One region of the Pseudomonas sp. PAMC25584 genome, then DNA from elsewhere that is predicted to be linked to it. Evidence: riboswitches for the same ligand, from Rfam matches in the RefSeq annotation. Region 1 holds a riboswitch; each other region holds the start of a gene.

The links. A riboswitch is a leader RNA that binds a small molecule or an ion and turns the genes downstream of it on or off. The one in region 1 is predicted to bind cobalamin.
Region 2: another riboswitch for cobalamin. It lies ahead of ACS5Q8_RS19645 (ABC transporter substrate-binding protein); the one in region 1 lies ahead of cobW (cobalamin biosynthesis protein CobW).
Region 3: another riboswitch for cobalamin. It lies ahead of cobO (cob(I)yrinic acid a,c-diamide adenosyltransferase); the one in region 1 lies ahead of cobW (cobalamin biosynthesis protein CobW).

The regions. Positions count from the first base shown of each region.
Region 1 is NZ_CM176870.1:3,548,897-3,552,049, forward strand. Features, by position in the region: gene cobN (cobaltochelatase subunit CobN) at 1-444, opposite strand, end outside; gene cobW (cobalamin biosynthesis protein CobW) at 448-1,509, opposite strand; cobalamin riboswitch at 1,602-1,801, opposite strand; cobalamin riboswitch at 1,843-2,052, shown strand; gene ACS5Q8_RS16150 (CbtB domain-containing protein) at 2,149-2,337, shown strand; gene ACS5Q8_RS16155 (CbtA family protein) at 2,349-3,053, shown strand; gene ACS5Q8_RS16160 (cobalamin biosynthesis protein) at 3,050-3,153, shown strand, end outside.
Region 2 is NZ_CM176870.1:4,231,115-4,234,267, forward strand. Features, by position in the region: gene ACS5Q8_RS19635 (M4 family metallopeptidase) at 1-981, opposite strand, end outside; gene ACS5Q8_RS19640 (DNA/RNA non-specific endonuclease) at 1,116-2,045, shown strand; cobalamin riboswitch at 2,081-2,275, shown strand; gene ACS5Q8_RS19645 (ABC transporter substrate-binding protein) at 2,390-3,153, shown strand, end outside.
Region 3 is NZ_CM176870.1:4,478,429-4,481,581, forward strand. Features, by position in the region: gene ACS5Q8_RS20755 (cobyrinic acid a,c-diamide synthase CobB) at 1-937, opposite strand, end outside; gene cobO (cob(I)yrinic acid a,c-diamide adenosyltransferase) at 934-1,545, opposite strand; cobalamin riboswitch at 1,625-1,868, opposite strand; gene ACS5Q8_RS20765 (PQQ-dependent sugar dehydrogenase) at 1,968-3,153, shown strand, end outside.

The DNA of each region.
Region 1 (3,153 bases):
ATTGCCCAGGCCGCCCTGGCGCAGGAACTGCCACAGGCGCTCGCGCGCTGCGGCATCCACGGTGCTGAGACCGCTGAGCTCCGGGTCCGGGCGATCATCCCCCGGCACCAGGATCAACGTGACCCCGCGCTCAGCCAACGCCACCAGACGCTCGATGCCGTAACGCCAATAGCCGATCCCGCCGTGCAGGGAAATCAGGATGACCTTGGCGTGGCGCAGCACTTCATCGACGTACAAGTCCACCGACGCATGGTTCTGCACCTGCATCGGGTTGGCCAGGCGAAAGCTGGGGTAGTCCTCGGGCAATTGCTGGGCCGCTTCAGCGAGTAGCGCCAGGCTGGAGTCGCCACTGCACAGGATCACCAGCTCGGCGGGGGTTTGCCCAAGGTCGGCAATATTGTCGTCCGCGACGAAACCGCCGGGCTGGGTCCTGAGCAGGTGCATGGGTTAAACGCTGAGGGCGGCGCGCAATTGCGCTTCGAGGCCCGCCGCATCCAGCTCCTGGCCGATCAGCACCAGGCGCGTGATGCGCGCTTCGTCGGCGCTCCAGGCCCGATCGAAGTGCTTGTCGAAGCGCGTGCCCACGCCCTGGATCAGCAGGCGCATCGGCTTGTTCGGGATCGCCGCGAAGCCTTTGACGCGCAGGATGCCGTGCTGCACCACCAGTTGGGTCAGGGCGTCGAGCAGCAGCGCTTCGTCGGACTGGGGCAGGTCGATGGAAATGGAGTCGAACGCATCGTGATCATGATCGTCTTCACCTTCGTGATGATGATCGTGATGGCTGTGGCGACCGTCGATGTGCTCTTCGGAGCCGGCGTCCAGGCCGATCAACACGTCCAGCGGCACACGACCGCTGCTGGCTTCGATGATCTTCACCGCCGGCGGCAGCTCTTCAGCGACTTCCAGGCGCACGCGGGCCAGGTCTTCGGGGCTGATCAGGTCGCACTTGTTGAGGATCACCAGGTCGGCGCTGGCCAGTTGGTCGGCGAACAGCTCATGCAGCGGTGATTCGTGGTCCAGGTTCGGGTCGAGCTTGCGCTGGGCGTCGACCTGGTCCGGGAACGCAGCGAAGGTGCCGGCCGCCACAGCGGGACTGTCGACCACGGTGATCACTGCATCGACCGTGCAGGCGCTGCGGATTTCCGGCCACTGGAACGCCTGCACTAGGGGCTTTGGCAGGGCCAGGCCGGAGGTTTCGATGAGGATATGGTCGAGGTCGCCGCGACGGGCGACCAGCTCGCGCATCACCGGAAAGAACTCTTCCTGCACGGTGCAGCACAGGCAGCCGTTGGCCAGCTCATACACGCGACCGTTGGCTTCTTCCTCGGTGCACCCGATGGAGCACTGCTTGAGGATTTCACCGTCGATGCCCAGCTCGCCGAACTCGTTGACGATCACCGCGATGCGACGGCCCTGGGCGTTATCGAGCATATGGCGCAGCAAGGTGGTTTTGCCCGAGCCGAGAAAGCCGGTAACGATGGTGACGGGGAGTTTGGCCAGTGTTTTCATCGGATGCCCTTGGGGGCGGGCATACGGGACGATAGGCCCTGCGCAGCGCGCAGCAGCAGATTTCGTCACCGGATCACCCCGCCCGGTTGAATTGAAAAATCGGTTACGAGGCAGGTCTCCTGGCTTGAGGCTTGCGGGTCTTGCGACCGGCGCTGGCTGCGCCTTCCCGCCTTGATGGCAGTGGCGTGGCAGTCAGATAAACCCTTCACAGTTGCGGGGGCAGCCGCGGCTTGAACCGCGTTCCCTTCTTAGCTTCGGCCTGGGCCGAAGAACCTCGAAGGTGCAAGGCTACAGGGGCTCGGTCAATTTGACTACCGTCGCCCTGCATGCTTTCCTACTCACCTTGTTTCGGGTGCCCTTCACAGGGTGAAACGGGAAACCGGTGAGTCATAGCGATATGACCAGTCCGGTGCTGCCCCCGCAACGGTAAGCGAGCGAAGCGTCACAGCCACTGTGCTTTGTGCATGGGAAGGCGATGCTTTCAGGACTCAGTTCAAGAGCCCCCTCGCAAGCCCGGAGACCGGCCCGAAAAAATCATCCAACAAACCCGCGGTGGGCGGGCGCTGTTTGAATTCTGCGTGCCTGGCTCGTGGGGTTTTCATGCGCTCGTGTCACCCTGAAACCCTGAAGGGACGCGCCATGTCGATCATCAGCAGCACCTCGCATACCGCCAGCAGCACCACCACCCTGAGCCAACGCTTGAGCGCCGCCATCGGCGCGTCGATCCTCGGCGCGTGCCTGGTGTATTTCGCTGGGTTCTCGCATATCGAAGCGGTACACAACGCCGCCCACGATACCCGCCACAGCGCCGCGTTCCCGTGCCATTGAGAGCTGCCGACATGATCAAGCGTATTGCGCAAACCGCAGGTTTCAGCGGGCTGCTGGCCGCCCTGTTGCTAACCTTGCTGCAAAGTTTCTGGGTCGCCCCGCTGATCATGCAGGCGGAAACCTTTGAAAAAGCCCCGGCCGCGACGGAAGTGGTGCATGAGCACGCCGCCGGTACAACCGCGCACACCCATGACGCCGAAGCCTGGGAACCGGAAGACGGCTGGCAACGCGTGCTGTCCACCACCGGCGGCAACCTGGTGGTGGCGGTCGGTTTCGCGCTGATGCTCGCCGGTCTCTACACCCTGCGCGCGCCGACCCGCACGGCTCAAGGGCTGCTGTGGGGCCTGGCCGGCTACGCGACCTTTGTCCTGGCACCAACCCTGGGCCTGCCACCGGAATTGCCGGGCACTGCCGCCGCCGACCTGGCGCAACGGCAGATCTGGTGGATTGGCACTGCGGCCTCAACCGCGGCCGGTATCGCGCTGCTGGTATTTGGAGGCAACTGGCTGCTCAAAGCGCTGGGCGCGGCGATCCTCGTGGTGCCCCATGTGATTGGCGCACCGCAACCTGAAGTACATTCGATGCTAGCCCCTGAGGCTCTGGAGGCGCAGTTCAAGATCGCCTCGCAACTGACCAACGTCGCGTTCTGGCTGGCGTTGGGCCTGATCAGCGCCTGGCTGTTTCGCCGCAATCGCGACGATCGATACTCGGCATGAACCTGGTGGTCGGCCTGGGCTGCCAGCGTGGCTGCGCGCTGCAAGCCCTGCTCGACCTGCTGGACGCCGCCCTCGCCGAGGGCGGTATCGAGCGCCACCG
Region 2 (3,153 bases), 680 kb from region 1:
GATGTCGTAGGTGATGCGCGCGAAACGCAGAAACCCCGCGTTCGGCCGCAACCGCGAGTCGCGCAGCGCGTCATACCAGATACGCCCGGCGCGCTCCCAGGCAAACCCGCCGATCTTCGTGGCCACCTGATAGAACGCATGGTTGGGAATGCCGGAATTGATATGCACCCCGCCGTTGTCCTCATAGGTCTGCACGAAATCGTCCATATGCCAAGGCTGAGGGTCCTTGCCCAGCAGCTTGTCATCAAACGCGGTGCCTGGCGCTTTCATCGAGCGCAAAGCAGTGCCTTTGATTTGCTTGGTAAACAACCCTTTGCCGATCAACCAATCCGCATCTTGCGCCTTTTGCTGCAGCGCGTACTGCTTGATGAGTGAACCGAACACGTCAGACAGCGACTCGTTCAACGCACCGGATTGATTGAAATACATCAACTTGGCCTCATCCTCGGTCACACCGTGGGCCAACTCATGGCCAATGACATCAAGGGCGATCGTGAACCGGTTGAATAGCTGCTGATCGCCATCACCAAACACCATCTGGCTCGAATTCCAGAACGCATTGTTGTAGCTCTGGCCAAAATGAACCGTCGCGTCCAGTGCCATACCGGCGTCGTCAATGGAATTGCGGTCGAAGACCTGATCAAAAAAATCGAACGTGGCGCCCAACCCGTCATAGGCCTCGTCCACCGCGACATCACCACTGGCAGGTTGCCCTTCGCCACGGATCAGCTTGCCCGGCAGGCTATCGGCGCCCTCGGCGCTGTAGATCGAACGCCGTTTGTCGGCGCCCATAGCCAGGGCCATATGGGCGGCCCCTTTGGAGGGCACGGCAACCATGCGCAACGAACGGAACGTGCTGTCTTTGGCGCGTGTCCGTAACGCGACGTCGCGTTGCGCTTTATCGCCATTGCGGGCGATCTGGTCGAGCATGTACGGCGGGATCAGGCAGAAAATCGGATTGCGATGCTGGCGAACACACATTGGCTGGCTCCATTTTGGCGGGTGGTGAACGTCCGGGTAACCGTTCAAGGATAGTCATGCTGCGACGGCTTGGCCCAAATTGTCATGAAGCTATGCTGCAGTAGCGTTTATCCAAGGACTGCGAGGAACTTACGATGCCCCCACGCACCGCCAAAATCGACCTTTCGCGCCGCCCCCGGCTCGCCGATCTGCGCCCGTTGATCGCGGCCAGCCCCAGCCTCATGGAGGCCAGGGCGGCGACTGTGCGCGTCACCGCGGCCAAGGACCTGCAGGACCGGGGCGGCTACGCTGAAGCGTTTCTCGACCGCTTCGTGGTGCCATGGCCCACGGTGGATGAGGCCCTGGCGGCTGACGTACAACCGCTGCGCCTGGACTACACGCATTTCTCAGTGACCATGTCCCGCTCGAGGCGACTGGCGCTCTACGTGGGCGCCAATATCGATGGCGGACAGCATGTGGATATCATCCGCAGCAACGACGCCTGGGCCTACGACGGTCGCCTGCCCATCAGCGCACAGGTGGGCGACGCGCTCTACACCAACAATGGCCTGGACCGCGGTCACCTGGTACGCCGACAAGACCCCAACTGGGGCGACGCCGCCAACACGGCCAATGCCGACACCTTCCACTTCACCAACTGCTCACCGCAGATGAGCGGGTTCAACCAGAAGACCTGGCTGGAGCTCGAGGACTACATTCTCGATAACACTCAACGCTGGAAAGCCCGGGCCACGGTGTTTACCGGCCCGGTGCTGGCTGACGACGACCGTGTTTACCGGGGCGTTAAAATCCCCAAGGCATTCTGGAAAGTGGTCGCCTACCTCAGCGACGACGGCGAGCCCTCCGCCAGCGCCTACATGATCGACCAAAGCCGTGAACTGGGTCAGCTCGACCTCATGTTCGGCCAGCTCAGAACCTACCAACGCAGCGTGATTCAGATAGAGCGATTGACCGGTATTCGCTTCGGCAACCTGGCCGACTACGACGGTTTCAGCAACGAAGAGCGCGCCACGGGGACGCGAATTGAAGCGCTGATCCAGGGCCCTGAAGATATTCGTCTCTGACCGGGCGACCTAAGGCTATATCGCCTCGCCGTGATCGACTACCATACCGCGCCGGTTCCCAAACGGGACTAATAGGGAATCCGAAGCGCGGTACATCGCGCCAATCGGAACTGCCCCCGCAACTGTAGATGCCGAGCCTGCTCCCCCACTGCCACTGGACCACGTCCGGGAAGGCCGGAGCGTGGCGACGACGCATCAGTCAGGAGACCTGCCGGCCCAGCAAAATCACTAACCGGCGGGGTGTCCGGGAAGGACATCCTTGCCTGCCTCAACCGCAGCGGTCGAGGGCGTATTTCCGAACCGTACATCCCCAGCTCCAGGTACGGCTTCAAGGAGATTGCCCCATGCTGCCACGCGTTATCGCCCTGCTCACCGGGCTGGGCTTGTGTGCCCTGGCCCAAGCCAACCCCACTCAGTACCCGCTGACGGTGGAGAACTGCGGCAGCACCCTGACCTTCGCGCAAGCGCCCGCCCGCAGCGTGACCATCGGCCAGGCTGCCACCGAAATGCTCTATGCCCTCGGCGTGGGCGATAAAGTAGTCGGCACGTCGCTGTGGTTCAACAACGTGTTGCCGCCATTCAAGGCGCTGAACGACAACATCGAACGCCTGGCCAATAACGAACCGAGTTTCGAGTCGGTGATCGCCAAACGCCCGCAACTGGTGGCGGCCGAGCTGGAATGGGTGGTCGGCCCGCAAGGCGTGGTGGGCACCCGCGAGCAGTTTCATGAGTTGAAGATCGCCACCTACCTGTTGCCCTCCGACTGCGAAGGCAAGGACAACCGGGTGGGCGCCGACGGCACGCGGCTGGAGCCATTCCGTGTCGACACGATCTACAAGAGCATCCGCCAACTGGCCGAGATTTTCGACGTACAAGATCGCGGCCGGCAACTCAACGATGAACTCAAGACACGCCTGGCCAAGTCCGTCGCCACGGTGCACAGCAAGGGGCTCAAGCAGGCCAGCGCGTTGGTGTGGTTCTCCAGCGCCGAGATGGCCAGCGATCCCTACGTGGCCGGCCACAAGGGCGTCCCTGAGTTCATGCTGCAAACCCTCGGCCTGCGCAACGTGGTGCAGTCCGATGAGGAATGGCCCGCCGTCGGCTGGGA
Region 3 (3,153 bases), 930 kb from region 1:
CGTGATGGGCACGGATCGCACCCAGCATCGCGGTGTTTTCCGACAGCGCCTGGTGATGCAGTTCGGGGTAACCGCCAGGCAGATAGAGGCTGTCGGCCTCAGGCAATTGGCGATCATGGATCGGCGAGAAGAAGCTCAACTCAGCGCCCATCGCCCGCAGTAGATCGAGGCTCGCACCGTAGGTGAAGGCGAAGGCTTCGTCACGGGCGATGGCGATACGCACGCCGGCCAGCAACGGTTCGGCGCGGGTCACGGGCGGTGCGGCAAAGGTCACCGGCGGCGGTAACGCGACCTCGCAACTGCTGCCCAACGCTTGGGCGGCAGCGTCCAGGCGCAGGTCGAGGTCATTCAGTTCGCTGGCTTGCACCAGGCCCAGGTGGCGGCTGGGCAATTCGATAGCGGTCTCGCGGGACAGCGCGCCATACCAGCGCAGGCCTTCGGTGAGGCTGCCTTCAAGCAGTTGTGCATGGCGCAGGGTGCCGACGCGGTTGGCCAGCACGCCGGCGAACGGCAAGTCCGGCTGGTAGCGTGCCAGGCCGAGGGCCAAGGCACCGAAGGTTTGTGCCATGGCCGTGCCATCGATCACGCCGAGCACCGGCACACCGAAGTGTCGCGCCAGGTCAGCGCTGGAAGGCGTGCCGTCGAACAGGCCCATCACGCCTTCGATCAGGATCAGGTCCGCCTCCCCCGCCGCTTCCCACAGCAAGCGGCGACTTTCCTGCTCGCCTACCATCCACATATCCAATTGATACACCGGCGCACCGCTGGCGCGCTCGTGAATCATCGGGTCGAGGAAGTCCGGGCCGCATTTGAACACGCGCACCTTGCGACCCAGGTTGCGGTGCAAACGGGCCAGCGCGGCGGTGACCGTGGTTTTGCCCTGGCCGGACGCCGGCGCGGCGATCAAGACGGCCGGGCAATGACGGGGCTGATTCAAAGTTCGACGCCTTTCTGTGCCTTGATACCGGCTTGGAATGCGTGCTTGAGCATGCCCATCTCGGTGACGGTGTCGCCCATTTCGATCAGCTCGGGCTTGGCGCCACGGCCGGTGACGACCACGTGCTGCATCGGCGGGCGGGCCTGCAGGTCACCAAGGACTTGATCCAGGTCGAGATAGCCGTGCTTGAGCGCGATGTTCAGCTCATCCAGCACCACCAGGCGGATGGACGGGTCTTGCAGCAATTGGCGGGACACCGCCCAGGCAGCTTCGGCGGCCGCGATGTCGCGCTGGCGGTCCTGGGTTTCCCAGGTAAAACCCTCGCCCATCACATGAAAACGCACTTGCTCGGGGAAGTGGCGGAAGAACAGCTCTTCGCCGGTGCTGTTGCGCCCCTTGATGAACTGCACCACACCGCACTGCATGCCGTGGCCCATGGCGCGGGCCAGCATGCCAAATGCCGAGCTGCTCTTGCCTTTGCCGTTGCCGGTCAGCACCAGCAGCAAGCCGCATTCGTTCGGAGAATTGGCGATGCGCTCATCGATCACGGCTTTTTTACGCAGCATGCGCGCCAGGTGGCGTTCGTCGCGCTCGGGGGAATCGGTCATGGCAGCTCTCCGTTGGGGCTGGACAAAAACGGCGGGCAGGAAAAATCAAAAACAGACAGCCAAGCATCGCCCACCGTGATGCTGTTGGATGATCCGGGCCGGTCTCCGGGCTCATGAGTGGCGCGCTAGAGCACACGCCGACGGCGCGCCTTCCCATATCGCGGGCGATACAGTGGCAAACAGCACCGTTTTGACTCATTTACCGTTGCGGGGGCAGCGCCGGAATCGCGGCAACACTGTGTACAAGTGCGCTCACTCACCGGCTTCCCTGTTTCACTCAGTCGACCCGTAGGTCACAGAGCACCTGGAACAAGCCGCGAAGGTTAGTGGGTTGGGGGTGGAGCGTCAATTAAAGCTGGCCTTGTACTTGAACCATCGTCGCAACACACACCTCTACCCTTACAGGCATCCAGGAGAAAACCATGCATAAAACAAGACTCGCCTTACTGATCATGCTCGCGGGCAGCCTTGCCGCCTGCGGCGAAAGCTCGACCCTGAAGGTATCCGACGGCACCGGGCCCTCACCGCAATTGCCGGAGCCGAACAAGACGCTGATCCCCACTGTGAACATCGCCCCGGCCATTGGCTGGCCAGCGGGCACCAAGCCCACGGCCGCCGCCGGCACCCAGGTGGCGGCCTTCGCCGAAGGCCTGGACCACCCGCGCTGGCTGTACGTATTACCCAACGGCGATGTGCTGGTGGCGGAAACCAACGCGCCGCCCAAGCCGGATGATTCCAAAGGCCTTCGTGGCTGGGTGATGGAGAAAGTCATGGGCCGCGCCGGCGCCGGGGTACCGAGCCCGAACCGCATCACCCTGCTGCGCGATGCCGACCATGATGGGGTCGCGGAGACCCGCACGGTATTCCTGGAAAACCTCAACTCGCCCTTCGGCATGACGCTGGTCGGCAATGACCTGTACGTGGCCGATTCGGACAAGCTGCTGCGCTTTCCCTATCAGACGGGCGAGACCGCGATCAAGACCGCCGGCAGCAAGGTCATCGACCTGCCCGGCGGCAGCATCAACCACCACTGGACGAAAAACGTGGTGGCCAGCAAGGACGGCAGCAAGCTGTATGTGAGCGTGGGTTCCAACAGCAACGTGGCGGAGAACGGCCTGGAGGCGGAACAAGGCCGCGCCGCGATCTGGGAAGTCGACCGCGCCAACGGCCAGCACCGTATCTTCGCCTCCGGCCTGCGCAACCCTAACGGCATGGCCTGGGAACCGCAGAGCGGCAAGCTGTGGACGGCCGTGAACGAGCGCGATGAGATCGGTAGCGACCTGGTACCGGACTACATCACGTCGGTCCAGGATGGCGCCTTTTATGGCTGGCCCTTCAGCTACTACGGGCAGCACGTGGATGTACGCGTCACGCCGCAAAACCTGGACATGGTGGCCAAAGCCATTGCGCCGGACTACGCCGTAGGCCCGCACACCGCCTCGCTAGGCCTGACCTTCGCCGAGGGCAGCAAACTGCCGGCGCCCTTTATCAACGGCGCGTTCATCGGCCAGCACGGTTCGTGGAACCGCAAGCCGCACAGCGGCTACAAGGTGATCTTCGTACCGTTCGAGGGCGGCAAGCCGAAGGGGCCGCCGGTGGACGTGCTGA